DNA from 3 places in the Rhizobium sullae genome. Region 1 is predicted to be linked to each of the others. Evidence: predicted binding sites of a transcription regulator. Region 1 holds the regulator's gene; each other region holds the start of a gene.
What was found. The regulator PhoB, encoded in region 1, activates phosphate uptake and scavenging genes when phosphate is short. The targets are predictions, from matches to a motif close to TGTCATNNANCTGTCAT.
Positions count from the first base shown of each region.

Region 2: a site for PhoB is predicted at 6,343-6,359, ahead of N2599_RS04675 (alpha-D-ribose 1-methylphosphonate 5-triphosphate diphosphatase). Genes of this name have one in related genera too.
Region 3: a site for PhoB is predicted at 4,515-4,531, ahead of N2599_RS12210 (DUF1045 domain-containing protein). Genes of this name have one in related genera too.

Region 1 covers NZ_CP104143.1:145,845-155,875, forward strand. The annotation lists gene pstA (phosphate ABC transporter permease PstA) at 1-1,184, shown strand, start outside; gene pstB (phosphate ABC transporter ATP-binding protein PstB) at 1,200-2,015, shown strand; gene phoU (phosphate signaling complex protein PhoU) at 2,050-2,763, shown strand; gene phoB (phosphate regulon transcriptional regulator PhoB) at 2,798-3,481, shown strand; gene N2599_RS00735 (GcrA family cell cycle regulator) at 3,552-4,085, opposite strand; gene N2599_RS00740 (aspartate aminotransferase family protein) at 4,506-5,705, shown strand; gene argF (ornithine carbamoyltransferase) at 5,746-6,663, shown strand; gene N2599_RS00750 (Hsp33 family molecular chaperone) at 6,757-7,752, shown strand; gene apaG (Co2+/Mg2+ efflux facilitator ApaG/CorD) at 7,753-8,145, opposite strand; gene N2599_RS00760 (O-succinylhomoserine sulfhydrylase) at 8,368-9,552, opposite strand; SAM riboswitch at 9,599-9,677, opposite strand; gene N2599_RS00765 (2'-deoxycytidine 5'-triphosphate deaminase) at 9,751-10,031, shown strand, end outside.
Region 2 covers NZ_CP104143.1:929,821-939,851, forward strand. The annotation lists gene N2599_RS04645 (outer membrane protein) at 1-326, shown strand, start outside; gene N2599_RS04650 (glutathione S-transferase) at 378-974, opposite strand; gene N2599_RS04655 (23S rRNA (adenine(2030)-N(6))-methyltransferase RlmJ) at 1,031-1,903, opposite strand; gene N2599_RS04660 (molybdopterin-containing oxidoreductase family protein) at 1,987-4,125, shown strand; gene N2599_RS04665 (NUDIX domain-containing protein) at 4,122-4,754, shown strand; gene N2599_RS04670 (RNA-guided endonuclease InsQ/TnpB family protein) at 4,840-6,078, shown strand; gene N2599_RS04675 (alpha-D-ribose 1-methylphosphonate 5-triphosphate diphosphatase) at 6,415-7,578, shown strand; gene purN (phosphoribosylglycinamide formyltransferase) at 7,584-8,246, opposite strand; gene purM (phosphoribosylformylglycinamidine cyclo-ligase) at 8,243-9,316, opposite strand; gene N2599_RS04690 (AI-2E family transporter) at 9,557-10,031, shown strand, end outside.
Region 3 covers NZ_CP104143.1:2,378,193-2,388,223, forward strand. The annotation lists gene alc (allantoicase) at 1-221, opposite strand, end outside; gene uraD (2-oxo-4-hydroxy-4-carboxy-5-ureidoimidazoline decarboxylase) at 222-719, opposite strand; gene puuE (allantoinase PuuE) at 719-1,642, opposite strand; gene N2599_RS12195 (branched-chain amino acid transport AzlD family protein) at 1,758-2,060, opposite strand; gene N2599_RS12200 (AzlC family ABC transporter permease) at 2,057-2,722, opposite strand; gene N2599_RS12205 (AraC family transcriptional regulator) at 2,828-3,685, opposite strand; gene N2599_RS12210 (DUF1045 domain-containing protein) at 3,733-4,440, opposite strand; gene N2599_RS12215 (NAD(P)/FAD-dependent oxidoreductase) at 4,554-5,732, opposite strand; gene mnmC2 (tRNA (5-methylaminomethyl-2-thiouridine)(34)-methyltransferase MnmC2) at 5,731-6,447, shown strand; gene N2599_RS12225 (response regulator) at 6,444-9,821, opposite strand; gene N2599_RS12230 (hypothetical protein) at 9,902-10,027, opposite strand.

The DNA.
Region 1 (10,031 bases):
TTTTCCTGGCGTTCCTGCTGTCGACGGTCATCCGCAACGGCTACACTGCCTTCCAGCAGACGGTGATCTCGCTTCCGGTCGAATTTACTGAAAAGACCATCGACCCGGATAACAAGCGGGCCACCGATCCGTCGGTGCTGATTGCAGCCAATTACGGCGCGCTGCTGCGTGATGCGCTTGTCAAGGAGTTGAACATCAACGCCTCCAGCCGCCCGGATGTCCGTGGGGCGACGGCGATGCTCTCCAAGAGCGCGCCGATCCAGTTGCGTGACATGGTTGTCGCCGACCCGTCGATCATCGGCAAGACCGTCAATGTGACCGTTTTGGCCGACGCCAATGTCGACAGCGCCAACAAGGGCCAGATCGACCTTGCCGTCGATGAGAAGAACCGTAAGGTGAACGACAAGCAGCTCGGCTGGATGAACGAGCTGAAGGCGAACGGAGCGCTTTTCAAGGAGTTCAACACCGGACTTTTCACCCATGGCAACTCCAGCCGTCCTGAAGCCGCCGGCCTCGGCGTCGCTCTTGTCGGCTCGCTCTACCTGATGCTGATCGTTCTCGTTCTGTCGCTGCCGATCGGCGTTGGCACCTCGATCTACCTTGAGGAATTCGCGACCAAGAACAAGGTGACGGACCTGATTGAGGTGAACATCAACAACCTCGCTGCCGTTCCCTCGATCGTCTACGGTCTGCTCGGTCTTTCTGTTTTCATCAACTTCGCCGGCCTGCCACGCTCGGCCCCACTGGTCGGCGGTTTGGTGCTGACGCTTATGACGCTGCCGACGATCATCATCGCCACCCGCGCAGCACTGCGCGCTGTCCCGCCGTCGATCCGCGCGGCGGCGCTCGGCCTCGGCGCCTCGAAGATGCAGATGGTGTTCCACCACGTCCTGCCGCTTGCGATGCCCGGTATTCTGACCGGCACCATCATCGGTTTGGCACACGCGCTCGGAGAAACCGCACCGCTTCTCCTGATCGGCATGGTCGCCTTCGTCGCCAGCGCGCCGAGCACCCCGCTCGACCCGTCCACGGCGCTGCCGGTACAGGTCTACATGTGGGCCAACGAAGCCGAACGCGCATTCGTCGAGCGCACGTCTGGCGCCATTATCGTCCTGCTCCTGTTCCTGATCGTCATGAACCTCGGAGCCATCCTCTTGCGCCGGCGCTTTGAGCGTCGCTGGTAAACGGAGTACATAGTCATGAACATGTTGACTGAAGCAGCAGTTGAGAAGGCTCTGGACCAGAAAATGAATACGATCCCGTACAAGATGATCGGCCAGGACGTGTCGGTCTACTACGGCGATAAGCGTGCGCTTTTCGACGTGAAGCTAAACATCCGCGAGAACACGGTTACCGCGCTCATCGGCCCCTCCGGCTGCGGCAAGTCTACCTTCCTGCGCAGCCTCAACCGCATGAACGATACGATCGACAACTGCCGCGTGACAGGCAAGATCACGCTTGATGGCGAGGATATCTACGATCCGGATATCGACGTCGTGGAGCTCCGCGCCCGCGTCGGCATGGTCTTCCAGAAACCGAACCCGTTCCCGAAGACGATCTACGAGAACGTCAGCTACGGGCCACGTATCCATGGCCTGGCAAAGTCGAAGGCGGACTTGGACCAGATCGTCGAGCAGTCGCTGCAGCGCGCCGGCCTTTGGAACGAAGTCAAGGATCGCCTGCATGAATCCGGCACCGGCCTGTCCGGCGGCCAGCAGCAGCGTCTGTGCATCGCGCGTGCCGTTGCCGTGAGCCCGGAAGTCATCCTGATGGACGAACCGTGCTCGGCGCTCGATCCGATTGCGACTGCCAAGGTCGAAGAGCTGATCCATGAGCTGCGCGAGAACTTCACCATCGTCATCGTGACGCACTCGATGCAGCAGGCGGCCCGCGTTTCGCAGCGGACCGCTATGTTCCACCTCGGCAATCTCGTCGAGGAGAACGACACCGACAAGATGTTCACCAACCCGGACGACCCCCGCACCCAGGATTACATCATGGGCCGCTTCGGCTGAGTTGCGGCGTTCAGGCTATTCAAGGACAATTCCCATGGCATCGACCCATATCTTTTCTGCCTATGACGACGATTTGAAGTTCCTGACCCGCCGCATCTCGGAAATGGGTGGGCTTGCCGAGCAGATGGTGTCCGACGCTGTCCGCGCGCTGGTCAACGGCGATACGGCTCTGGCCCAGAAGGTCATCTCCGACGACGTGATCCTCGATCATGCCGAACGCGAGATCGGCGACAAGGCGGTCGTCACCATTGCCCGCCGCCAGCCGATGGCCTCCGATCTTCGCGAGATCATGGGCTCGATCCGTATCGCAGCCGACCTTGAGCGCGTCGGCGATCTCGGCAAGAACACGGCCAAGCGCGTCATCGCGGTACAAAGCACCGGCGTTCCGCGTAAGCTCGCCCGCGGCCTCGAGCATCTTTCCGAGCTCGCCCTCGTCCAGCTCAAGGAAGTGCTCGACGTCTATACGACCCGTGCCGCCGACAGGGCGAAGTCGATCCGCGAGCGCGACGAGGAAATCGACGCGATGTACACTTCGCTGTTTCGCGAGCTTCTGACCTACATGATGGAAGATCCGCGCAACATCACCAGCTGCACGCATCTTCTCTTCTGCGCCAAGAACATCGAGCGCATCGGCGACCATGCCACCAACATTGCCGAAACGATCTATTACATGGCGACCGGCGCCCAGCCGGAAGGCGAACGTCCGAAGGACGATACTGCCAACACCGTCGGCGCGGTGACGGAATGACAATTCTGAACCCGCCCTCAGGAGACAGAAGCGAATGATCCCGAGAGTTGCAGTCGTTGAAGACGAAGAGGCACTGAGTGTGCTTCTTCGCTATAACCTTGAGGCCGAAGGTTTCGAGGTCGATACCATCCTGCGTGGCGACGAGGCCGAAATCCGGCTTCAGGAGCGCACGCCGGACCTTTTGATCCTCGATTGGATGCTGCCGGGCGTATCGGGCATAGAGCTTTGCCGCCGCCTGCGCATGCGTCCGGAGACCGAGCGCCTGCCGATCATCATGCTGACGGCGCGCGGCGAGGAAAGCGAGCGTGTGCGCGGCCTTTCGACCGGCGCCGACGACTATGTCGTCAAGCCGTTTTCGACGCCGGAGCTCGTTGCCCGCGTCAGGGCGATGCTGCGCCGCGCCAAGCCTGAGGTGCTCTCGACGGTGCTGAAATGCGGCGACATCGAACTCGACCGCGAAACGCATCGTGTTCACCGCAAAAGCCGCGAAGTTCGCCTCGGCCCCACCGAATTCCGCCTCCTGGAATTCCTGATGTCGTCGCCCGGCCGCGTTTTCTCGCGTTCGCAGCTTCTGGACGGTGTCTGGGGCCACGACATTTATGTCGACGAGCGCACCGTCGACGTCCATGTCGGCCGGCTGCGCAAGGCGCTGAACTTCTCCAACATGCAGGATGTCATCCGCACCGTCCGCGGTGCCGGATATTCCATGGAATCCTGATTGCCGCTTCCATTGCCGGGCATAAAAAAACGGGCCTGCGAGGCCCGTTTCCGTTTGTCATTTATCCGGCTCAGTTTGCGCGGGCTGCTGTCCTGCGGCGCTCGTTGACCGGCTGATAGGCAAGGCGCGCATGATAGCTGCAGTAGGGTGAAGAGTCCGGGCTGTCGCAACCGCAGAAGTGGAAATCATCCTTCAGCGGATCGCCGACCGGCCACTTGCAGGTGCGTTCCGTAAGTTCCGTCAGTCCGAGGCGGCGGGAGATCGGCACAACCACGTTTGCGGCCGGACGATAGCTTACCTCCTCCATGAGATCGATTTCGATCTCTTCCTTGAGCATCGTTGCGCCCTGCTGGCGCGTGACGGTGCGGGTCGCGATCCGCGATGCATAGTTCGGTGCGCGCGGAGCCGAGGTATTGCGCTTCGGCGCTCGTGCGGCCGCCGCGGTGCCACCGGCCTTGGCGCGGCCCGGAAGGCTAAGCCTGTGGACCTTGCCGATCACCGCGTTCCTGCTCACTCCGCCGAGCTGCGCAGCGATCTGGCTCGCGCTCAGTCCTTCGGACCAAAGCTTCTTGAGTTTTTCGACTCGCTCGTCTGTCCAGTTCATGCCCTGTCTCCGCCGTTTAGCGTTGTGAAGGCAGAATCCCCCACCCTTGCTCCGGATACATCCGAAGCAGGAAACGCCTGACCAATTGTGGTGACTAGTTCCGCCGCATGCAGTCTAGTAATTGAGTTTTAACCTAGTGTGAGGCTGACTCCGTGACAAGAGTCGCGGGAATCCGGATGAATCGAATTTCAAGTTTTCCCCAACTTGCTTCCCGAGCGAGTCATTTCTGCAACATTAGCTGTTGATAAATGACCTCGTTCGGGGAGGTGGTCCCATGGCGCACGAAGCCCGCAGTTTTGTTGACATCGCGGTGCGAAACGTCAATAGTGGCACTCGCCGCCGAAAGGCGGCATTTTTAATTTTTCGGACCCGGTTTTTAGCCGGAGTCTGGTTGCCCTAACGATGACAGGAGATCGCGCCATGGCTCAAGCCGCGCCGCTATATGACACCTATTCTCGCGCCCCTTTGCGGTTCGAGCGAGGTGAGGGCGTTTGGCTGATCACTGAAGGCGGCGAACGATATCTGGATTTTGGCGCAGGCGTTGCAGTGACTTCCGTCGGCCACGGCAATCCGCATGTCGTCGAAGCCCTGAAGGCGCAGGCCGACAAGGTTTGGCACCTGTCGAATATCTATGAAATTCCCGGCCAGGAAGCGCTTGCCAAGCGGCTGACCGACGTCACCTTCGCCGACAAGGTGTTCTTCACCAATTCCGGCGCCGAGGCGCTGGAATGCGCGATCAAGACCGCGCGCCGCTATCAGTATTCCAACGGTCATCCCGAGCGCTTCCACATCATCACCTTCGAAGGCGCCTTTCATGGCCGCACGCTGGCGACAATCGCCGCCGGCGGCCAGGAGAAGTATCTCGAGGGCTTCGGCCCGAAGGCGCCGGGCTTCGATCAGGTTCCCTTCGGCGATATCGAGGCGGTCCGCGCAGCGATCACCGATGCGACCGCCGGCATCCTCGTAGAGCCGGTGCAGGGCGAGGGCGGGGTCCGTCCGGCGACGAATGAGTTCATGAAGGCGCTCCGCCAGATCTGCGATGAGAAGGGTCTGCTGCTGATCCTCGATGAGGTCCAGACTGGCGTTGGCCGTACCGGCAAACTCTTTGCTCACGAATGGTCGGGTGTCACGCCGGATATCATGGCGGTAGCGAAGGGTATCGGCGGCGGCTTCCCGCTCGGCGCCTGCCTGGCGACCGCGGATGCCGCCTCCGGCATGAAGGCCGGCACGCATGGCTCCACCTATGGCGGCAATCCGCTTGCCATGGCGGTCGGCAGCGCGGTGCTCGACGTCATCCTCGCCGACGGCTTTCTGCAGCATGTCCGCGATGTGGCACTCGTCTTCCGCCAGGGCCTTGCCTCGCTGAAGGATCGCTATCCGGATATCATCGAAGATGTGCGCGGCGAAGGCCTGATGCTCGGCATCAAGGCTGCCGTCCCGTCTTCCGAACTGTTGCAGGCCATTCGTGCTGCTCATCTTCTAGGCATTCCGGCGGGCGATAATGTCATCCGTCTCCTTCCGCCTCTAGTCGTCACGGCGGAGGAAGCCCGCGAGGGCCTTGCCCGCGTCGAGCGCGCTGCCGAAAGCATTCGCGCGGCAAAAACCAGGAAGACGGCTTGAACGGATAACGCCCCTCAAGGCGCATACAGGTAAGAACGACATGGCTTCCCCCAAACACTTTCTCGATCTCTCGGCGGTAACTGCATCCGATCTCAGAGCCATCATGGATGATGCGATCGTCCGCAAGCAGGCCTTCAAGGCGGGCAAAGGCGATAAGCCGCTCGCGGGTAAGATGCTGGCGATGATCTTCGAGAAACCCTCTACGCGCACACGCGTTTCCTTCGATGTCGGCATGCGTCAACTCGGTGGCGAAACGCTTTTCCTCTCCGGCACGGAGATGCAGCTTGGCCGCGCCGAGACGATCGGCGATACGGCCAAGGTGCTCTCGCGCTATGTCGATGCGATCATGGTCCGCACGACGGAGCACCACCGCATGCTGGAGCTCGCCGAACATGCGACGGTGCCGGTCATCAACGCGCTGACGGACGACACGCATCCCTGCCAGATCATGGCAGATATCATGACCTTCGAGGAGCATCGCGGTCCGATCAGGGGCAAGACGATTGCCTGGACCGGCGATGGCAACAACGTACTGCACTCGCTGGTCGAAGGTGCGGCCCGTTTTGGCTATCGCATGAATATGGCTGTGCCTCTTGGTTCCGAGCCCAAGGATCACTATCTCAACTGGGCCCGCAATGAGGGCGCCGAAATCATGCTTGGCCATGACGCCGACCGTGCGGTCGAAGGCGCCGATTGTGTGGTAACCGATACCTGGGTCTCCATGAATCAGGAACATCGGGCCCGCGGTCACAACGTCTTCCAGCCCTATCAGGTCAATTCGGCTTTGATGGCGAAGGCCGGCAAGGATGCATTGTTCATGCATTGCCTGCCCGCCCATCGCGGCGAGGAAGTGACGGATGATGTGATCGATGGCCCGCAATCCGTGGTCTTCGATGAGGCGGAGAACCGTCTTCATGCGCAAAAGTCGATTCTTGCATGGTGCCTGGGCGCGATCTGAACCATACTGGGCGCCACGTCTGGCCTGATGGCCTCGTGGCGGCACGGGCGAAAAGACCTCTGGTCTGCCGCCTGGACTACTAGGAGTAAGACCATGGCAGAAATTGCAAGTGCTCTCGGCGAGTTCGATTTCGCTGGCGATGATCACGTAGTCCCATTTCAGGTAGAAGGCCTCGATGTGCGTGGCCGCGCCGTCCAACTCGGGCCTATGCTGGATGCGATCCTCGCGCGCCATCATTATCCTGCACCCGTCGCCCGGCTGCTTGCTGAAGTTATCGTGCTGACGGTACTTCTCGGGACGTCCCTCAAGTTCGAAGGCAAATTTACGGTGCAGACAAAAGGCGACGGCCCTGTCGATCTTCTCGTTGCCGATTTCTCGACGCCGCAGAATGTGCGCGCCTATGCACGCTTCGATCAGGCCTTGCTCGACAAGGCGGTCGCTGCCGGCGAAACCGAGCCGGAACAGCTTCTCGGCAAGGGCGTGCTGGCTTTCACGATCGACCAGGGCAAGTTCAGCCAGCCCTATCAGGGCATCGTGGCGCTTGACGGCACCTCGCTCGAAGATATCGCCGGCACCTATTTCCGGCAGTCGGAGCAAATCCCGACGCGCGTCCGCCTAGCGGCTGCCGAACTGTTCGATCGCGACCAGGCGGGCCAGCCGCGCCACCGCTGGCGGGCGGGCGGGCTCATTGCCCAATTCTTGCCGGAAGCGCCGGAGCGTATGCGTCAGCCCGACCTCCACGGCGGCGACGGCGATAACGCCGCTCTGGCACACAAGGAAGACGACACCTGGACCGAAGCGCGCGCGCTGGTCGACACCATCGATGCGGACGAACTGACGGATCCGCAGGTCGGCATCGAACGCCTGCTCTTCCGCCTCTTTCACGAGCGCGGAGTGCGTGTTTTCGGTACCCGGGAAGTCATTGATCGCTGCAGTTGCTCGCGCGACAAGATCAAGAACGTGCTGAAGGGCTTTTCTGAGGAAGAGATCGATGCCAGTCAGGAGAACGGCGAGATTGCCGTCACTTGCGAGTTCTGCTCCACGACCTATCGTTTTGAAGTCGTGGAAGTCGCATCGGCTGCCGAGTGATCAGTTCAGCACTCTGAGCAGCCCGGGGGAGTCCAGCGAGAAGGCGGGTATTTCGACATCGAAAAGCTCGCCGTCATCCGTTTCCATCTGGTAATGGCCGAACATGAGGCCGGAGGGCGTATCGAGCGGACAGCCGGATGAGTATTCGTAGGTATCGCCGGGTTCCAGCCGGGGCTGCTCGCCCACGACGCCCGGGCCACTCACTTCGTCCACGATGCCGCTCTGATCGGTGATGTTCCAGTAGCGATTGATGAGCCGCACGGTCAGGTCCGATTTATTGCTGATAACGATCCGGTAGCCCCAGACATAGCGATCGTCGTCCGGATCGGATTGCTCCTCCAGATAAAAGGGCTCGACGACGACTTCGATATCTCGTGTGAGGGCGCGGTACATGCCTTACACCATAGCCAAGATATGTTACCCGTATCTTATGCAGCGCTCGATCCGTCAAGAAACGGCACATGCATCATCCTTCAAACAGCGTGATTACACGTCGTTTCGAACATTAATCCTAATTATCAAAGTTCATTTCCGCATTGAAGCAAGACTCTTGCGCTATTTATTAGGTGGAGCATCCGGCCGGGCCGGCAAGGTCCGGCCGTCGCTATTGCAAGTTCAGGACCTAACCTTTGAAAGAGCCTGAGCGAAATCTTCGATCAGGTCTTCTGCATCCTCGATGCCGAGCGAAAGGCGAACCGTGCCGGCGGAAATGCCGAGTTCCGCGCGCGCTTCGTCGGTCAGGTTCTTGTGCGTCGTGGTTGCCGGATGGGTGATCAGGCTCTTGGAATCGCCGAGATTGTTTGAGATTTTGATGATATCGAGCGCATTTTGCAACGCGAAGGCGGCTTCCTTCCCGCCCTTCAACTCGAATGCGACGAGCGTGGAGCCGCCGGACATCTGCTTGGCGATGATGTCGGCCTGGGGATGGTCCTTGCGCCCCGGATAGATCACGTTTGCCACCTGCCTCTGCTCGGCGAGGAAGTCGGCGATCCTGGCCGCACTTGCCGTCTGCTGCTTGACGCGCAGTGGTAGCGTTTCGATCCCCTTCAGAAGCGTCCAGGCATTGAATGGCGACATCGCCGGACCTGTATGGCGGAAGTAGTCGTGCAGGTTTTCGTCGATCCATTCCTTGTCGGAAAGCACGACGCCGCCGAGGCAGCGGCCCTGGCCGTCGATATGCTTGGTCGCGGAATAGACGACGATATGGGCGCCGAGTTCCAGAGGCTTCTGGAAGAGCGGCGTCGCAAAGACGTTGTCGACGACCACCTTGGCGCCGACCTGATTCGCGAGCTTGGCAACACCTGCGATATCGATCACTTCCAGCGTCGGGTTCGTCGGGCTTTCAAGGAAGAAGACCTTCGTCGCCGGACGGATCGCCTTTTCCCAGTTTTCGAGGTAGCGGCCGTCGATGAGCGTGCATTCGATACCGTATTTCGGCGCCAGCGTTTCGACAACCCACCGGCAGGAGCCGAAGAGCGCACGGGCGGCAACAATATGGTCGCCGGCCTTCAATTGGCAGAGGATCGCCGCGGTGACGGCAGCCATGCCAGAAGCGGTGGCGCGGGCGTCTTCGGCGCCTTCGAGCGCACACATCCGCTTTTCGAACATGTCGTTGGTCGGGCTTCCGTAGCGGGCATAGATAAAGCCGTCCGTCTCGCCCTTGAAGCGGGCTTCAGCCGCTTCCGACGTATCATAGACGAAACCCTGCGTCAGGAAGATCGCTTCCGAAGTCTCGCCATATTGCGAGCGCAGAGTTCCGCCGTGAACGAGTTGAGTTGCCGGGCGCCAAGTCTTGCTCATGCCATCACCACCTTCAAACAACAAAAAAACCGGCCGCAAAAGCAGACCGGTTTCATACCCGGTCTTTTTAGCCACTTCTTTAACGTGGCTGCAAGCCGACCGGCCAAATCACCACGGGATAAAGCTGCAATACTGCTGTTAGCTTCTTGCGTCAATTCCTTGAGTTTGGTTTTGTCGGAAGCGAATTATGGATGGAGCATGATGGCTCGCGAAACTGGAATCTTGGCCGATCGCGCAATAGCCGCGTTGTTTGAAACCGGCCGCCTCACGACGGAGCGGGAACTGGACCGCGATCAGATCCAGCCGGCCAGCCTGGACCTGCGCCTGGGCGCCAAGGCGTTCCGCGTTAGGGCAAGTTTCATGCCGGGTCCATCGCATCTCGTTGCCGATAAGCTCGACCGGCTGAGCCTGCATGTCATCGACCTCTCCGAAGGTGCCGTGCTCGAAACGGGTTGCGTCTATATCGTGCCTCTGATGGA
Region 2 (10,031 bases), 780 kb from region 1:
CGGACGGCATCACCAACAAGAACCGCTTCAATGGCTCCGTGCGTGGCCGCGTCGGTTACGACCTGAACCCGTTCCTGCTCTACGCGACGGCTGGTGCCGCTGCGGCGAACAACAAGGTCAGCGGCTTCGGCGAATCCGACACCAACACGGCCTTCGGCTACACGGTCGGCGCGGGTGCGGAAGCCCTCGTGACGAACAATATTACGGCACGTGTCGAATACCGCTTCAGCGACTATCAGAACAAGGACTTCGATCTCGGCGCTACGAACGTATCGCGCGGCTATGACGAACACAGCGTCAAAGTCGGTATCGGCGTCAAGTTCTAAGTTGCCGAAAATACATGATGAAAGCCGGGCCTCGCGCCCGGCTTTTTCGCCTCAGCCGTGCGGCTTGAGTTCCCCGTAGGCAGGGAATTTCTTCTCGAATTTGCGTGCCCAGTCGATCAGTTCCGGATGGTCGGCTTCCCACTGGTCTTTGAAGCGCAGTTCCAGATAGCCGATCGTCGCCGCAAGCGCGAAATGGCTGCCGTTCAGTCTCTTGCCGATCTTCGGCGGATGCGCACTGATATGGTTCAGGCCGCTGACGGCCTTCTTCCACTGCCGGTCGATCCAGGGCTGGTGCACTTTCACCTCCTCGCGGAAGCGGCGCTCATAAATGATCGCCAGCAGGCAATCGCAAATGCCGTCGCAGAGCGCTTCCAGAATCTCCGCCTCGGTTCGCTTACCGTTCTTTGAAGGGTAGAGCTTGCTGTTCTTGAGCCGCCCGAAATAATGCATGATCGTCACGCTGTCGAAGACCGAAAGCCCTTCATCGGTCAAAAGCGTCGGGATTTTGCCGAGCGGGTTGTTGTCAACGAGGACCGCCGGGCCGGCATTGGTATCGACGCGGATTTCGGTGACGCCGAGCTCCAGATAGTGCGCGGCCATGAGCACCTTGCTGGAGTAGGGCGATGTCGGAGAGCAAAGCAGCTTCATGTTTCACCTCGGAAAGCGGTTTCGGCGCGGGACTATTTCGCAAGTGCAGCAGGCGGTCAATCTGCCTTTCCGGCCTTCGCCTCGCCGCGCAGCCAGAAGGTGCGTTGTGAGGCGAACCGGTCTTGGGCAAGCTCATCCTTGAGCGCCGGCAGCAGCGCGTGCAGTTCGTCCTTCAGCGTGAAAGGCGGATTGACGATGACGAGGCCGGAGCCCGTCAACCCGGTGACGCCGCCGCGGTCGCTGCGCACGCTGAGTTCGGCGCACAGTATCTTCGGAATTTGGGTTTCCTGCAGCGTCTCGTGGAACTCCTTGATGGGTGCCCCCTTCTTCAGCGGATACCAGAGGCAATAGGTGCCGCCCGGAAAACGCCGGTAGGCTTTCACCAGGCCATCGACCAGGCGCTCATATTCGCCGTCTTCCTCGAAAGGCGGATCGACGAGCACGATGCCACGCTTTTCCTTCGGCGGCAGATGCGCGCCGAGCGCCAGCCAGCCGTCGAGTTCTGTGATACGGGCATGGTGATCGCCTTCGAACAGCCGGTGAAGGCGGGCATAATCTTCCGGATGCAGCTCCATCGCCGAAAGCCGGTCCTGCGGGCGGAAGAGCATGCGCGAAAGCTTCGGCGAACCGGGATAGAAGCGCATGCCGCCCTCCGGGTTGAGTTCCCGGATCGCAGAAAGATAGGGCGCGAGCAGGTCAGCCACCTGCGGCGCAAACTCAGCTTCCATGATCTTTCCGATGCCGTCCTGCCACTCGCCGGTCTTTTGCGCCTCTTCCGAAGAAAGGTCGTAGAGTCCGACGCCTGCATGCGTGTCGAGCACGCGGAAACCCGCATCCTTCTTCTGCATGTAACGGATCAGCCGCGCCAGAACGGCGTGTTTCAGCACATCGGCAAAATTGCCCGCGTGATAGATATGGCGGTAGTTCATTTTCGCTGATGCCTGCTATGAATTTGTGTCATCGCCGTCATTTCCGGCTTTTGGGGGATGACGGCTTGGAATATAGAAAAGCCATGAACATTGCGACCCCCATTCACGCCAAATCCGCCGATCCCGGCAAGAAGGTCGGGCACACCGCCTGTCCGCACGACTGTCCCTCCACCTGCGCGCTGGAGGTGGAGATCGCGGAGGACGGCCGCATCGGCCGCGTGCGCGGCGCCAACGATCACAGCTATACGTCCGGCGTCATCTGCGCCAAGGTCGCGCGATATGCCGAGCGACTCTATCATCCGGACCGGCTGATGCACCCTTTGCGCCGCACCGGCGCGAAAGGCGAGGGGCGCTGGCAGCAGATTTCCTGGGGCGAGGCTCTGGACGAGATCGCCGAAGCCTTCGTGAAGGCCGAAGCGAAGAACGGCAGCGAGGCGGTCTGGCCCTATTACTATGCCGGCACCATGGGCTGGGTGCAGCGGGACAGCATCGAACGCCTGCGCCATGCCAAACGCTATTCCGGCTTCTTCTCGTCGATCTGTACCAACCCGGCCTGGACCGGCTTCACTATGGCAACGGGCACGCTCCGGGGTCCTGATCCGCGCGAGATGGGCCGTACCGATTGCGTCGTCATCTGGGGAACGAACGCGGTTTCGACGCAGGTCAACGTCATGACGCATGCGATCAAGTCCCGCAAGGAGCGCGGCGCCAAGATCGTCGTCATCGACATCTACGACAATCCGACGATGAAGCAGGCGGACATGGCGCTCATCGTCAGGCCCGGCACCGATGCGGCGCTCGCGTGCGCCGTCATGCACATCGCCTTCCGCGACGGCTATGCCGACGGCGCCTATATGGCGAAATATGCGGATGATCCGGCCGGCCTCGAAGCGCACCTCCAGACGAAGACGCCGGAATGGGCAGCCGCGATCACCGGGCTCCCGGTTGAAGAGATCGAGGCTTTCGCAAAGCTCGTCGGCACGACGAAGAAGACCTATTTCCGCCTCGGCTACGGCTTTACCCGGCAGCGCAACGGCGCAGTCGCCATGCACGCAGCAGCCTCGATCGCCACCGTGCTTGGCTCTTGGCAATATGAAGGTGGCGGCGCCTTCCATTCGAACAGCGATATCTTCCGCATGAACAATGCGGAGCTCACCGGCAAACCGATGAAGGATCCGGATATCCGCATGCTCGACCAATCGCAGATCGGCCGCGTGCTGACCGGAGATCCAGTGGCACTCCGCCATCGCGGACCGGTCACCGCCATGCTGATCCAGAACACCAATCCGGTAAACATCGCGCCCGAGCAGCGGCTGGTGAAACGCGGCTTCGCTCGCGACGACCTCTTCGTAGCCGTGCACGAGCAGTTCATGACCGAGACCGCCGAGATGGCCGATATCGTCATCCCGGCGACGATGTTCGTCGAGCATGACGATATCTATCGCGCCGGCGGCCAGAACCACATCCTGCTCGGCCCGAAACTCGTCGAGCCGCCGCCGACGGTGCGCACCAACCTTTTCGTCATCGAGGAGCTGGCAAAGCGCCTCGGCGTCGCAGATCGGCCAGGCTTCGGCTTTAGCGCGCGGGAAATGGTCGATCGCATTCTCGAATCAAGCGGCCTTCCGCGCTACGATTACTTCCTCGAACACAAATGGTTCGACCGCCAGCCCGTCTTCGAAGATGCGCATTTTCTCAACGGTTTCGCGCATCCGGACGGCAAGTTCCGCTTCCGGCCGGATTGGGCAAACCAGCCGGCGCCGAACCGCCCACCGGATTCCGTCGGTCTGCTCGGGCCGCATTCCGAGCTGCCGGCCTTTCCCGATCAGGTCGACGTCATCGAAGTGGCCGATGCCGAGCATCCCTTCCGCCTGGCGACCTCGCCGGCGCGCAATTTCCTGAATTCCAGCTTCTCGGAAACGAAAACCTCGCGGCAAAAGGAGGGGCGTCCCGAGCTGATGATCAATCCGCAGGACGCCGAGGCGAACGGGATCGGCCACGGTGATCTCGTCCAGGTCGGAAACCGGCGCGGCGAGGTGCGCCTGCACGCCCGCGTGACGACGGAGGTCAAGCCGGGGGTGGTGATCGCCGAGGGCCTGTGGCCGAACAAGGCGCACGTCAACGGGGAGGGCATCAATGTGCTCACCGGCGCGGACCCTGTAGCGCCCTATGGCGGGGCTGCAATCCACGACAACAAGGTCTGGCTGCGCAAGGATCCCGCATGACGAAGTTCGCGAAGGCAAAGGCGGAAGTCGTCGGCGAAACGACGCTTGCCGAAGGCTGGACGCGGCTGAGCGTTTACGAGCTTGACTATACGGATTCGAACGGCGTCACCCATCGCCTTCATCGCGAGGTCTATCACCGCACGCCGGCCGCCACGATCCTACTTTATGATCCGAAGCGCGGCTCCGTCGTCCTCGTCAAACAGTTCCGCCTGCCGCCCGATCTGCAGGGCGAACCCGCCTTCATAATCGAAACGCCGGCAGGGCTTCTCGACGGCGAAGAGCCCGAAGCGGCGATCCGCCGCGAAGCGACAGAGGAAACCGGATTCCGCATCCGCGACGTCCGGTTTCTCTTCAAGGCCTATAGTTCACCCGGCTCCAACGGCGAAGTCGTGCATTTCTTCGCCGCACTGATCGATACGACGGACCGCGTCTCGAACGGCGGCGGATTGGAAGAGGAGCATGAGGATATCGAAGTGCTTGAGGTTCCGCTCGATACGGCGATCGCCATGATCGAAACCGGCGAAATCCGCGACATGAAAACGATCATCCTGCTGCAATGGGCGGCGATGAATAGGGATAGCTTGATCGGAACGTGTCCGCCGCAAACCTCGTCCTTCCGGGCGGGGTAAGGCGGACGGGACGCCGTTAACCATGTTCCGGTCCGGCATCCGCCGGCGCTTGCGGAACATATGAAGAACGTCCTATGGTTTTCCGATGAAGAAACGGCTTGGCTACCGATACAGGATCTACCCGGACGCGCGGCAGGCGCGGCTGTTCCGCCAGACCGTCGGCTGCTGCCGCCTCGTCTACAACCTCTGCCTCGAGCAGCGGAGCATGGCGTATGCGATGCCGTCCAGGCACCGCCTGTCCTCGTTCGACCAGATCAAGGAACTGCCGGGCCTGAAGGCCCATCTGCCGTTCCTCAAGGACGTTCCGAACCACTGCCTGCAGCAGGCGGCCGTCGACCTCGACAAGGCGTTCAAGAACTTCTTCAAGGGCCACGCGGCGTACCCGAAGGCGAGACGGAAGTTCCAGAACGAATCCTTCCGCTTCCCAGACCCGAAGCAGATCTCCTTCGGTGAGAAGGGAATCCTGCTGCCGAAGGCGGGCTGGGTGAAGCTGGTTCTCCATCGGCCCTTCCTCGGCGAGGTGAAGAACGTCACGGTCTCCGCCGACGGCGACCACTGGTACGTCGCGGTGCAGACCGAGCGTGAGGTCGACGAGCCTGCGAGCGTGCTCGACCTGCCGGATCTCGTCGAGCTCGGGGGCGACCTCGGCGTGGTCAACGCGCTCGCGCTCTCCGACGGCACGGTCTACGACCTGCCAAGAATGACCGAGAAGGAGAAGCGCAGAGAGGCGAACCTCGCCAGGCGCGTCTCGCGCCGCAGCAGGGGTTCGAAGAACCGTCTGCGGGCGCAGCGGGATCTCAGGCGGTTCAGGGCCAGGATCGTCCGGCGCAGACGGGACGCGAAGCATAAGATGACGACCGACGTCGTCAGTCGCTGCGACGTCCTCTATCTCGAGGACCTGAAGCTGAAGAACATGACCGCCTCGGCCAAGGGGACCGTCGAGGAGCCGGGCACCAACGTCGCGCAGAAGTCCGGACTGAACCGGGCGATCCTCGACGTGTCGCCCGGAGCGACGCGTCTGCAGTTCGAATACAAGATGCGCCGCCGCGGCGGCGCCGTCTTCTACGTCAACCCCGCACGGACGTCGCAGCGATGCGCCGAGTGCGGGCATGTCGATCCGAAGAACCGGATCGACCGCGACCGGTTCGAATGCGTCAGATGCGGCCACGCCGCCTGCGCCGACCACAACGCCGGCCGCAACATTCTTCATCTGGGCCGCAAGGCCCGAACCGGAGGACATCCGGGGATGGCCTGTGGATCGAACCTTGCTGGAGGTCGGAAGCAGGAAGAAGACGGTAGCAGTCAGGTCGCGCAAGCGGCCTGATCAAGACCAGAAGCTCCGGCCTTCAGGCCGGGGAGTAGTCACCTAAGCCGTAACCAGGGGCGGCGCGGCGCCGGCGGCGCGACTTTTTCTGCGACCGCAGCCCCGATCAGCTTCGCATCGAGGATCGCAGCTGATGTGCCTTGGGACATCGCGAGCGCAAGATATGCTGCATCGTATGCCGATAACTGGTTGGCGCGAGAAGGCCGAAAGATCGTAACGTGATCGCTGTCGGCTATGATTCGGATTGGCAGGCTATCGAGCCCCATTCATCCAGCTGTCACGAAGCAGGCCTATCCGCTGCTGTTTGCCGATCGTCGTTGCCGAAGGAGAAAAGTCATGTGGCTCAGCAATTTCACGCTCGTTCTTCCCGAAGAGGTGGTGGGCCAAGGCTCGATCAGGATCGAGGACGGCGTGATCGCCGAGATAAGGCCTGAGCCGGTCGCCAACGCTGCGATCGACGGCGGCGGGCGGCTGCTGATGCCGGGGTTCGTCGATCTGCATGGCGACATGATCGAGCGCGAGATCGCACCGCGGCCGAACGCTACGATGCCGATCGATTTCGGCATCCACGAGCTTGACAAAAAGCTCGCGGCCGCAGGCGTGACGACGGCTTTTGCGGCGATTTCCTTCGCGACCGAGAGCGTTTACGGCCATGTCCGCTCCCTGGAGACCACCGGCGCTGTCATCGAGGGAATCAACCGGCTCAAGCACAATCTGCTGATCGACCATCGCGTCCATGCCCGCTACGAGATCACCAATGTGGGTGCCGCTCCTGAGCTCCAAAAGCTGCTTGAAGCCGGTCATATCGACATGGTGTCGCTAACCGACCATACGCCGGGCCAGGGACAGTACAACAATATCCAGAGCTACGTATTGAGCATCGCCGAGCGGCGGGCAATTTCGGAGGAAATGGCGGCGGAAATGGTCGCTAAGCGCATTGCCATGCGAAGCAATCCCGAGATCGAGGCAAAGCTGAAGGAGATTGTCGCCCTCGCACTGAAGCGGAAGCTATCGCTTGCCTCCCACGATGACGACAGTGCCGAAAAGGTGGCCGAGATGCATGATCTCGGCGTGACGATCAGCGAATTTCCAGTCACGCTGCCCGCTGCCGAGGAGGCGCGTCGCCGCGGGCTCTGGACGCTCATGGGCGCCCCGAACGCGCTTCGCGGCAAGTCCATGTCCGGCAATCTCAGCGCCCTTGATGCCGCCAAGGCCGGGCTATTGACGGTGATTGCCGCCGATTATCACCCGGCGGCTTTCGTACCGGGCATCTTCAAGATCGCCGAGCAAAGCGCAATGCCGGTCGCAGTCGCCATGGCGACCAAGAACGCTGCCCGTTCCGCGGGTCTGACAGACCGCGGCGAGATCGCCGTCGGCCAACGTGCAGATCTGGTTGTCGTTGAGCCGGGCGACGTGCACCGCATCCGCGCCACGTTCCGCGGCGGACGTTTCGTCTACAGCGACGGCACCTTGCATCAGCTTCGGGCGCTCGCTGCCTGAGGCAGTCAGGCGATCAGGGAGATGATGTGATTGGAGTTCGGCTGAGCGGACACACCCGTGCCAACCGCCTTGCCGCCTTCCATCCTCACCTTGCCTTCGGCAAAGAGCCGCAGCGCCTGCGGATAGAGCTGATGCTCGACCGTGAGAACGCGCGCGGCGAGCGTATCGGCTGTATCGCCGGAAAGGATGGGCACTGCGGCCTGTCCGATCGCCGGACCTTCGTCCATGCCTTCGGTGACGAAATGCACGGTGCAGCCTGTGATCCGCATGCCTGCGTCGATGGCGCGTTGATGCGTGTGCAGCCCCGGAAAAAGCGGCAGTAGAGAAGGGTGGATATTGATCATCCGGCCTTCGTAACGCTGGATGAATGTCGCGCTCAAAAGCCGCATGTAGCCCGCAAGGCAGAGGATATCCGGCGAAAGCCGGTCGAGCGCTTCGAAGATCGCCGCCTCGTGGGCCTCCTTGCTGGTATAGTCCTTGCGGACGAAAGCAAACGTGGAAATGCCTTCCGCAGCGGCCTTCTCAAGGCCACCAGCATCCGCCTTGTCGGAAATCACGCCGACAATCTCAGCGGGAAAGCCCGGAGCTTTCGCTGCCGCAACGAGCGCCATCATGTTCGAACCGCCGCCGGAAATGAAGACGACGACGCGTTTGCGCGGCATGGTCATAGAGCGAGCGTGCCCTTGTAAACGGTCCCCGGAGCACCTTCTGCGCGGGCGATCATGCGGCCGAGCGTGATGATCTTTTCGCCTTCTGATTCCAGGGCGGCGGTCGCTGCAGCGGCATTTTCAGCCGAGACAACGGCGATCATGCCGATGCCACAATTGAAGGTCCGGAGCATTTCCGTCGCCTCGACGCCGCCCGTTTTGGCAAGCCAGGAGAACACCGGCGGAACCTTGACGGCGGCAAGATCGATCTCGGCGGCGAGATGCTTTGGCAGCACGCGCGGAATGTTCTCGGGAAATCCGCCGCCGGTGATGTGCGCCAGCGCCCTGATGGCGACGGTTTCGCGGATCGCCTTCAGAAGCGGCTTCACATAGATACGGGTCGGCGTCAGCAGCGCCTCGCCGAGCGCCTTGCCTTCGGCGAAAGGTGCCGGCGCATCCCAGCCGAGACCCGAAAGCTCGACGATCTTACGTACCAGCGAAAAGCCGTTCGAGTGGACGCCGGAGGAAGCAAGGCCGAGGATGATATCGCCCTCGGCGATATCGCCAGAAGGAAGAAGCTGACCGCGCTCAGCAGCGCCGACCGCAAAGCCTGCGAGATCGTAATCGCCGGAAGAATACATGCCAGGCATTTCCGCCGTCTCGCCGCCGATCAGCGCGCAGCCCGCCTCACGGCAGCCGGCCGCAATGCCGCCAACGATCGCCGCACCCTGGTCCGGGTCGAGCTTGCCAGTCGCGAAATAATCGAGGAAGAAAAGCGGTTCAGCGCCTTGGACGACGAGGTCGTTGACGCACATGGCGACAAGGTCGATGCCGACCGTTTCGTGGTAGTCCGCGTCGATCGCGATCTTCAGCTTGGTGCCGACGCCATCATTGGCGGCAACGAGAACCGGATCGGTAAAGCCGGCAGCCTTCAGGTCGAACAGGCCGCCGAAGCCGCCGATTTCGCCGTCGGCGCCGGGCCGGCGCGTCGAGCGTACGGCAGGCTTGATCTTCTCAACCAGAAGATTGCCGGCATCGATATCGACGCCTGCGTCGCTATAGGTCAGGCCGTTTTTTCCAGACTGGCTCATGCTGATCTCCGATGCAGGTTCGGGGGCGGTAAATAAACCGCTGTCACATGCGGGTCGCAATTGCATGAGAGTGCGCTTTATGCAAGGCGGCGCATGGAGAAAAGCCCTAATTTCCCGCTCTTTCCATACAGGAGAGTTGGATTTTCCGCCGCAGACTTGACCATATTCCGGCCTGCATCCTATGTGCTTCGAGTAGCGGCGCGAAACGATTGCGTCACGAGCGGACGAACGGGGAAAGCGATGCCACATCAGGTCAGCGGCGCAAGTCTCAAACGGCAGGTCTACTTCTGGCTGGGCGTGCTCGTCTTCTTCATCGTCTTTCTCTACATCTTCAGCTCGATCCTGCTGCCCTTCGTCGCCGGCATGGCGATCGCTTATTTCCTCGATCCCGTGGCCGACCGTCTACAGCGTCTGGGGCTCAGCCGCCTGATGGCGACGATCGTCATCCTGATCGCCTTCGTCATCGTCTTCGCGCTGGCGCTGATGATCCTCATTCCGGTCCTGATCAATCAGTTCAACGATTTCGCCCAGCGCCTGCCCGGCTATATCGGCCAATTGCAGGCCTTCATCACCAACTTACAGGACTCGCTGCTGCCCGGCTGGATCAGGAGCCAGCTCGGTACGATCAAGGACAATTTCTCCGGCATATTGTCGGAAGGCATGGGCTTCCTGACCGGTCTCTTCGGCCAGATCTGGAATTCCGGCAAGGCGATCG
Region 3 (10,031 bases), 1.9 Mb from region 1:
CCGGGCACGCGCTTGCGGCGGCTTTCCCAGCCGTCCATGTATTTGCCGTTGTCGTCGTAAAGATCCGGATCGAAGCTCGCCGGCACATCCTGCAGCATGCGCTCCAGCGGCGCGAAGAACTCGTCCGTCGCATAAAGGCCCTTGGCGCCGAGGCGTGCGGAAGCAAGGTTGATCGCGCCGTTCGCGAAGGACGGCAGGCTCGCATTGGTATTCTCAGTCATTCACTTCTCCGGAAGCATGGATGTCAGGCGCAAAAGCGCAATCTTTTCGACCTCAGCGGCGGCGGTCGCAAACTCCTCGTCGCGGCTGTTACCGATGCGTTTCTCGAAAGCCGCGAGGATACCGTCCTTGTTCAGCCCTTTCACCGCGATGATGAAGGGAAAGCCGAACTTTTCGGTATATGTCTTGTTGAGTTCGGTAAAGCGGGCGTGCTCTTCGGCGCTCAGCCGGTCGAGACCGGCGCTTGCCTGCTCCTTCTTGCTGTCTTCCGTCAGTTCGCCGGCGATGGCCAGGCGTCCGGCAAGATCGGGATGGGCGCGAAGCACGCCAAGACGCTCTTCTTCGCTTGCGGCGCGGAAGACAGCGACCAATGGAATGTGCACTTTGTCCACAGTCAACTCATCGCCGATGAAACCATCGTCATAGGCGCGCTCGGCAATGAAGGGCGAATGCTCGAAGACGCCCCCGAAGCGCGACACGAATTCATCCCGCCGGATCATCAGATCACGTCCTGCTTGTGGTTCTTGTGCCAATGCTCGGCGATCTCGATGCGGCGGGGAATCCACACCTTGTCGTGCTGCAGCACATATTCGATGAAACGCTTAAGCGCCGCCGCACGGCCGGGACGCCCGACAAGGCGGCAATGCAGGCCGACCGACATCATCTTCGGGCTGCCGGCCCGGCCCTCGTCGTAGAGCGAATCGAAGGCATCCTTGAGATAGGTGAAGAACTGATCGCCGGAATTGAAGCCCTGCGGCGTCGCAAAGCGCATGTCGTTCGTTTCGAGCGTATACGGAATGATAAGGAACGGCTTGCCGTCGACACCCTTCACCCAATAGGGAAGATCATCGGCGTAGGAATCTGACGAATAAAGGAACCCGCCCTCCTCCTGCACCAAGCGCAGCGTATTGTCCGAGGGTTTGCCCTGATACATGCCGTAGGGACGCTCGCCGGTAAGCTCGGTATGAAGGCGCACGGCTTCGAGAATGTGCTTACGCTCGAGGTCTTCCGGAAAATCCTTGTACTCCAGCCAGCGGTAGCCATGGCTGGCGATTTCCCAGCCGGCTTCCTTCATCGCTGCGACAGCCTCCGGATTGCGGGCCATCGCAAGCGTCACGCCGTAGACGGTCGCCTGAACCTTGAGCTCGGTGAACATACGCCAGAGCCGCCAGAACCCGGCGCGCGAGCCGTATTCGTAGATCGATTCCATGTTCAGATTGCGCTGGCCTGGCCAAGGTGCTGCTCCGACAATTTCCGACAGCAGGTTCTCGGACGCCGCATCGCCATCGAGGATCGAGCTCTCACCGCCCTCTTCGTAGTTGATGACGAACTGCACGGCGAGCCGGGCCTCGTCCGGCCATTTCGGATCAGGCGTATTGCGGCCGTAGCCGATGAGATCGCGCGGATAGGTATCGGATGCCATCAAATCACCTTCTGAAGGATACGCGAAACGGTAGCACCCGGAGACGGAATGTCGAGACGGAAATGCGAAACTGACTTTCGCCGCTACGGCACAAGTCACCACCTCTGCTGCCGAATCAGATGCCTACAGCCCGCAACAGCGCGACGCAGAAGACACCAAGCACGACGGAAACGAGCATCGACAGACGGAGTGCGGCAACGGCTGTGACCGCGCAGGCGATCGTTTCCGCGATACCGGTGGCAAAGGCGGTCGGCGCAACGACCGCCATCAAAACCGCAGGTGGTATGGATTCGATCGCGTTGCGGCGGCTTCCCTCCAGGGATACATGCCGCGCGAGCAGAAGGCCGCTCAGGCGCGTGAGAACGGTCGCGACCGCCATGGCGACGATTGCGAGAAGAGTGGAGAAATCGACCGTCATTGCGTTACCTCCACACGCCGGCTGCCGCTGGCGACTGCCGCAAGCAGGCCGGCAACGGCACCGGCTGCGATATACCAGACGCCGGGCACGAAATGCTGGGTCGCCACCGCGGCCGCACCGCTTGCGAGCAGCACAGCACCGGTTTCCGGTCCCTTCCAGAAGCCCATGACCAGCACGATGAAGACGGCCGGAAAGGCGAAATCCAGTCCGAGCGCCGCGGGATCACCCAGGAAAGCGCCGAGCGTCGCACCCGCAAGGCTCGAAAGCACCCAGGCAAGATAGAAAGGTGCCGCAAGCCCCGCGAACCAGGCTGGTGTAAGCCGCGCAAGGCCGGCACGGAATTCCGCCATCGCCCAGATCTCGTCGGCAAGAAACAGGCATGCGAAATAGCGCTTGCGTCCGCCAAAGGCCTGCATCTTGGTGCCGAGCGAGGCACTCATCAGCACGTGCCGGATATTGACGAGCAGCGCTGCAAAACCGGCGCTCGTCCACGAGGCCGGATGCATCCAGATATCCATCGCCACGAACTGCGATCCGCCGGCAAAGACCAGCGCGCTCATCAGCGCCGTCTCCACCGGAGAAAGCCCTTTGGTGGCTGCAACCGCGCCGAAGACGACGCCGATCGGTATGACGGCAGCGATCAGCGGCGAAATGGCCCGCATGCCCCCCAGAAACTCCGCCCATTTTCCATTCCCGTTCACAATAGGATCTCCGATTTGCTGGGAGGTCTTAGAATGGAGATGAATGGCCGTCTTGAACGAAAGTGATTACCGCGCGCGGTATTGGCCGGGCGTCACTCCCGTGCGCGCCTTGAAATGCCGGCTGAAATGCGCCTGGTCGGCGAAGCCGCATTCGAGCGCAATCTCGGCCGGCTGTCCGCCGGCCTGCAGCTTGCGCCGGGCAACGCGAATGCGGATATCGGTGAGGAAGGCGTGCGGCGTGATGTGGAATTCCTTGCGGAACGCGCGGATCAGGTGCGCGCGGCTGAGGTCCGCCACCGCGGCGAGCTCTTCAAGCCCGACATCGGAAACGTAGTTTTCCATCAGGTAGTCGCGGGCGCGCTGCACGGCGGATCGCTCCCGCGTATCGACCGGCACGATGATCGAACTGCCGTGATGCCGGAACATGGCCTCGAGCACGAGGAACATGCCCTGGCTGGTTTCCAGCGCGCCGACGCCCGATTCCAGCGCGCGATGAGCATCGTGAAAAGCATCGGCGAGCAGCGGATCGTGAAGGATCTGCTTGCCGAAGGCAGGCGTACCGCCGAAGGCGCGGCCGGTGACGTCCTCCAGGATTTCACGGAAGAGCGACATGTCCGGATAAATCATCCGGTAGCGATAGCCGCCCTCCACAGGCGCGCCGTCATGGATTTCGCCGGGATTGATCAGGTAGAGATCGCCAGGCCCTGAGCTTTCGCGTGTGCCCCTGATGGTCGCGATCTGGCTGCCGCTTTCGATGGCGCCGATGCTGAAGGTCTCATGGGCGTGCGGTGCAAACTCATGCGTGAGGAACGTCGCGCTCAGGCACTCCATGCCGCCGAAACGGCTGTCACGCCAGAATCGCGTCGTCTCCGCTCGCGACAGCGGCATGGCCCCGGTCGCCTGTTCCTGGGAGATGTTGTCCATCACCCGAATATAGCATCTTCGGGCCACCCGTTCTTGAACAAAAGTGATCAGGCGATCTTGCGCGCGCTAACCTTGCCCATCGGATGCAGCGAATGGACCCGGAACGGCCCGCCGGTGCCTTCCTCGATCATCAGTGCGATGTTGGCGACAGCGACCGGTTCCGCAAGGACAGCGTCGAAGACGCTGCTGAGCGCCTGCTCGATGCGCGGCATGTCGACAAGATTGACTGGCCCCGTCAAGGGCATATGGAAGCGGAATTCGTCCATTACATAGGGATAGCCCCAGCGATACAGGTTGGCGAACTGCGCGGCCGAAAGCCCGTCCGAATCGCTGCGCTCGATCTCCGCCTCGGAGAGCGGCGCACGGAAGCGATCGAAATGCTGCACGACTGCGGAAGCGAGATAATGTATGTGATCGCAGGGAACCGACGGCACGAGGCTGAAATAATTGCGCAGGCGCGCCACTTCAATGCTTGGAATTAGGAATGGCTGCAGACTGCCGGAGAAGCGCATCATTTCACGCAAGAGTTGTGATTCAGAAACATCCGGTGCAAGATAGAACGGAGCCTTCAACACGCCATGGAAGCCGTAGCGGCGCGGCACGGCGGTATGGAATGCGATTTCGTGGATGCCGATGCCGCGAATGGCTGGAGGTTCGACCATTTCGCCGGAAAAGACGTTGCGGCCAAGCCAATTGGCCGCCACCTGGGTGAGCGGATCGCTCGGCGCAGGCGTGAAGCAAATGGCATAGCGCATGCAATCTCCTCCATCAAAGGAAGGCGCGCGGGCGATTCCGGCGCCGTCGATGCGCAAGCAGATAGGTGATTTGCATGACAGAATAACGAAAAGAACCGGCTTCTAATTCACGTTTAACGTGAAGCAACCACGATGTGGCTCGAAAGCGCGAAATTTTCCGGCAGAACGAAGGGTGCGGATCGGCCGGTCGCCATATGCACGGCAGCTTCCGCAAGGCGGTGAGCAAGACCGAAACTGACCTTGAAGCCGCCGGTCAAGGCGATGAGCTTCGGATACGCCGGATGCGGGCCGATCATCGGATCACGGTCGATCGCCTTCGGACGCAGGCCGGCCCAACGCGCGATGATCGGGGCGTCCCGAAGCACCGGGACCATCTCGCGCGCGGCCTCGACCAGCCCGTCGAGCTGGGCATCCGTCGACGCCGGATCGTCAAAACGGTTCTCGCTGGTGCTGCCGATCGCGGCATAGCCGCCCTCATGGGCGACAATATAGAGGCCATCGCGGAAGATGGTGGGAAAGGCGGGATCGATCTCAGCCTTCAGTAGCGCCGCCTGCCCCTTGACCGGCTGGCCGAGCGGCTTTTCCAATCCGGGCGTGAACTGCTGCAGAAGCGGAAATGACTGATGGCCCGCCGCGACAATGCAGCGGCCGAAGCATACGATCTTTCCGCCCACATCGGCGACCCCGCGTTCTGGTTCGAGACCGCCGACTGCTGCATTCTCGATGATGCTCACATGCTTTGCCTGCCTCAGAAATGCGCCAAGGGCGGCAACCAGGGTGCGGGGCGCGACGCGGCCGGCGAGCGTATCGTGCACGAAGCCGCTGTCGCCAGCGGCAGGATCGATCCAGTCCGCGACCGGCGGAGCATCCGCGACATGCCAGTAGAAGTCGCGGCCGCCCTGATGCCAATGCGTTTCGGCATCGGCGGAATGGGTAAGCGCGATCTTGCGCAGGTGCGGCTTCGGCAGCGGGATGATGCGGCCCGAGCGGCGGTAGCCGGCGGATAGGCCGGTCGCGGCTTCGATCGCGGCGATCTCGCTTTCGAGGGAAACCAGCGCATCGAACTGGAACTGCTTCTTGGCATTCCATTTGTCCGGCATATGCGGCATCAGCGCCCCGAGCAGGCCGCCGCTGGCGCCCTGCCCCAACGCGCCTGCGTCGGCGAGCAGCGTATCAATGCCAAGGCGTTCGGCATGCACCGCCGCCCACAGCCCCATAATGCCGCCGCCCGCGATCAGCAAGCTGAAGGACGATTGACCGGAGGAGACGGCCGCATTATCGGCTTTAGGCATGACAGACAATGATCCCGACCAGATGGGCAGCACGAGCCAGCCGCTCGAATGGCGCGACGGCGATATGCCCTATTCGCCGGCCTTTGGCGACCATTTTTATTGCCAGACGGATGGCCGGCTCGAATGCGGCCACGTCTTTCTGGCGGGCAACGGCCTGCCGGAGCGCTGGACCGGCAAGGATGACTTCCGCATTGGAGAATTGGGCTTCGGCACCGGGCTGAACTTCGCCGAAACATGGCGACACTGGAAGAGCCACCACAAGACCGGCCAGCATCTGCACTTCATCTCCTTCGAACTCCATCCGATGCGCACCGAGGAGATCGGCCGCGCCCTCTCGCACTGGCCGGAAATCGATGCCGAGCGGCAGGCGCTGACAGCGCTGTGGCCGGGCGAACCACAGGGCACCGTCACCCTTGCGCTGGACGGCCAGACAACGCTGAGCGTCGTCTGCGGCCCGGCAATCGATGGCGTTGCGGCCGCCGAACCCGGCTTCGACGCTTGGTATCTCGATGGCTTCGCACCGTCGCGCAACGCCGACATGTGGTCGGAAGAACTGATGCGGCTCGTCTGCGAGAAGACCCTCTCCGGCGGCAGCTTCGCGACCTATGCCGCGGCAGGCTTCGTCAGGCGCAATTTGATTGCCGCAGGCTTTACCGTCGAACGGCGTAAGGGTTTCGCCGGCAAGCGCGAGATGCTTTGCGGCGTAAAACCCTAAAATCCCGAGCGGCCAGGCAACCGCTCGCTCCTGCCGAGCCAAAACTGGATTTTCTCTTCCAGCAGTTCGGGGCTGATCGGCTTTGACATATAGTCGTCCATGCCGGCGTCGAGGCAGAGTTCGCGGTCGCTTTCGAGCGCATGCGCCGTAACTCCGACGATCGGCACGCGGTGCCCCTGCCCGCGCTCGCGGGCGCGGATCGCGCGGGTCGCGTCGTGCCCGTTCATCACCGGCATCGAGACATCCATCATGATGATGCGCGGTGTATGCGCCTGCCATGCATTGACCGCCTCCTGGCCGTTGTTGACAACAAGGAAGCTCAAGCCCGTGCCCTGCAGGATCTGCGTGAAGACGATTTGGTTCACTTCGTTGTCCTCTGCGACGAGCACATCGATGAATGCCCTATGCGACTCGACGGGCGGCGCGGCAGCCTCCGGCTCCTTGACCTCTCGCCCGGCCTGCAGGCGAACGATTTCCGCCGCCGATGCCTGCTTCACGCGGCTTGCGCGCACGACCTCGACGATCGTGTTGCGAAGAAGATCGGCGCGCGCCGGCTTCATCAGATGCGCATGGCCGTTTAGGGCCGCAAACTCCTTCTCCGTGCCGGAGATATCCATCGAGGTCAGGAAGATGATCGGCAGGTTCTCGAAACGGGCGTCGGCCCGTATCATGTGCGCGACTTCCGCGCCGTTCATTTCCGGCATGTGATAGTCGAGCACCACGGCATCGACCTGGACGCCGATCTGGTGCGCGGCCTCGAGGATGGCCATTCCTATCCTGCCGCCCTCCGCAGCCACGCCGTCAAAGCCCCAGAGTGCCAACTGCTCAGTGAGGATGCGGCGGTTCACCTCGTTGTCGTCGATGACGAGCACCCGCGCGCCGCGCACATTGACCGGCAACGGCTTGGGCTCGAGGCGGGCGGCGGCGATGGCTAAGGGCAGATTGACGGTAAAGACCGAGCCCTTGCCGGACTCGCTTTCAGCGTTGATGTAGCCGCCGAAGAGATCGACCAGGCCGGCGGTGATGGCAAGACCGAGGCCGGTGCCCTCGTGACGCCGCGTCGAAGAGGAATCGACCTGCGAGAATTTGTCGAAGACAGACTGCAGCCTGTCGTCCGGAATGCCGATGCCGGTATCCTCGATCCTGATCTCGACCATGATCTCGCCGTCTGATCCCGGCCGGAAGCCGATATCGACGAAGACATGGCCTTTCTCGGTAAATTTGACGGCGTTGCCGACGAGGTTCGTAACGATTTGGCGAAACCGCCCGGCATCGCCGATGACGGCGGCAGGCAGGTTCGGATCGGCGCGCACGAGAAGCTCGAGGTCCTTCTCGGCGGCCGGCGAAGAGAGCAGTGTCGCGACGTCCTCGACCGCTTCCACCGGATCGAAGGCCGCCTTGCGGAGCGTCATCTGTCCGGCGTCGATCTTCGAGAAGTCCAGAATATCGTTGATGATCGTCAGAAGCGCGTTGCCGGACTTGACGATGATGTCGATGAATGTCTTCTGCCGCGCATCGAGATCGGTCTTCGCCATGAGCTCGGCCATGCCGAGCACGCCGTTCATCGGCGTGCGGATTTCATGGCTCATATTGGCGAGGAATTCCGACTTGGCGCGGTCGGCTGCCTCCGCGCGCGCAAGCAGCCGCTGAAGCTCTTCCTCACGCTCCTTCATTTCGGTGACGTCGGTGAAGAGCGCGACCCAATGCCCGCGCTCGCTGATCGTCGCCTCCATGTTCACCCAGCGCTCGCCGGCGACGTGGAACACGGTAGCGATCGGCTGCTTCTCGGTAATGTTGGTGCGCCAATAGTGCAGCACATCGGCGGCTGCACCCTTGAAGTCGCCGCGATCGGCGCAGAAATTGAAGAGGTCGATCCAGCCTCTGCCCGCCACCAGATATTCAGGCGGAATGCTGAGGACGCGGGAAAGGGCATCGTTGGAGAGCTTTATGAGACCGTCCTGGACGATGGCGAGCCCTTGCGGCATAGCCCGCGTCGCGTCCCGCATCAGTTCGCCAAGGTGCTCCAGGGCAGCGCGCGCCTCGTGGATCTCCTTCTCCCTCGCGCGAATGGCGCTCATGTCGGAATAGGAGAGCAGGATGCGGTCGTTTGAAATGCGGCGGCTGTCGAAGATAATCGACTTGCCGCCCGACCAGCTAAGCTCGATCGGTTCCGATTCTGCATCCGCGCCGAAATGGCGCTGGCGCTCTGCCAGGATATCTTCCGGGCTACGCCCGTAGCCGTAACGCCCGAGTTCGTAATTGCGGCGGATGACGTCGATGAACGGCCGTCCGTCGAAACGATCCTCAGGCGGGAGATCGCATATCGCGTAGAATTCGTCGTTGATGTAGAGGATATCGAGACTGTTATCGAGGATCAGCATGCCAACCGGCAGCGAACGCAGGATGTTTTCAATGTCGCGATGCAGGACTTCGGCATGCGTCTGCGATGCGATCAGTTCGGCTTCGCGCTCCTTGAGTGGGGAAATGTCTGAGAAGGAGCCGACGACATAGACCTTGCCGTCCGGCGTCCGGACGCGATTGACGCGCGACAGGATCGGGTAGACCGTGCCGTCAGTGCTCGGAAGCCTTCCTTCCACTTCCGTAAGCGAGCCCTCCTTGAGCGCCAGCACGTTTTCTTCGTAGATGCTGGCGCCACCCTCCTCGCCGAACATCTCAAACTCCGTCAGTCCAAGCACTTTCGACCGGATATGGCCGGTGAACGTCTCGTAATACTGGTTGGCATAGACGAGCCGGTGGTTTTCGTCGCGCACGAAGGCGGCAACCGGCAGATCTTCCATGATGGTGCGGAGGAGATCGAGCTCATTCACGCTCTCGTGCCATCCGTTTTCAGCGGACGATGCATTGCCGCCGCCGTTTCGATAGGCCGAATTGACGATCAGCGGCCGGCCGTCGTCAGCAAAAATGCCGATCGGATGATCGAGCTTTTCCACCGTCGCGCGGACGCGCTCGAAATCGGCGAGCAGCGCCTGATCCGGCCCCGAAAGGACCGGGCGGCGCACCTGCACGCGCGCCTCGAAGATGCCGAGAACATAGGCCCGGTCCTCCGATGGCATGAAGCTTTCGATTCGCACCCGCTCATGGGTGGCTCCGGCGGGATCGAAGCAGATAGCGGTTTCCTCGGTGCCGAAGACCAGAGCACGGCGCTCCTTGTCCTCGCGTTCCTCTTCCTCGGGACGGTCGAGGATTTCGCGGCTCCGGCCGCCGATGAAATCGGAAATTTCCCTGCCGAAGAAGCGGGCATAGGCTTCGTTGACGGCGACATAGCGAAGCTCGCTGTTCTTGACATAGGCCGGGGTCTCCAGATCAGCGATCCGGCTGCATGCCAGTTCGAGAAGGTTCCCCGCAGATGTCAAAAAGCGCCCGCTCCTGCAATGAATGAATGAGAAGGCCGACCATACAACCGCGCGGCTTAACAGAGCTTTAACCATAAGGATTAGGCAAGCGCTTTTGCGGCGCGGCGCCGGATCGAGGCAACGGTGTTAGCGCAAGCGGGCTGGAACCATGCTATACTCTCCTTCGTTGTAAGGTTGAACTCGATCAGCTGGCCGCGTTTTGCCACGGAT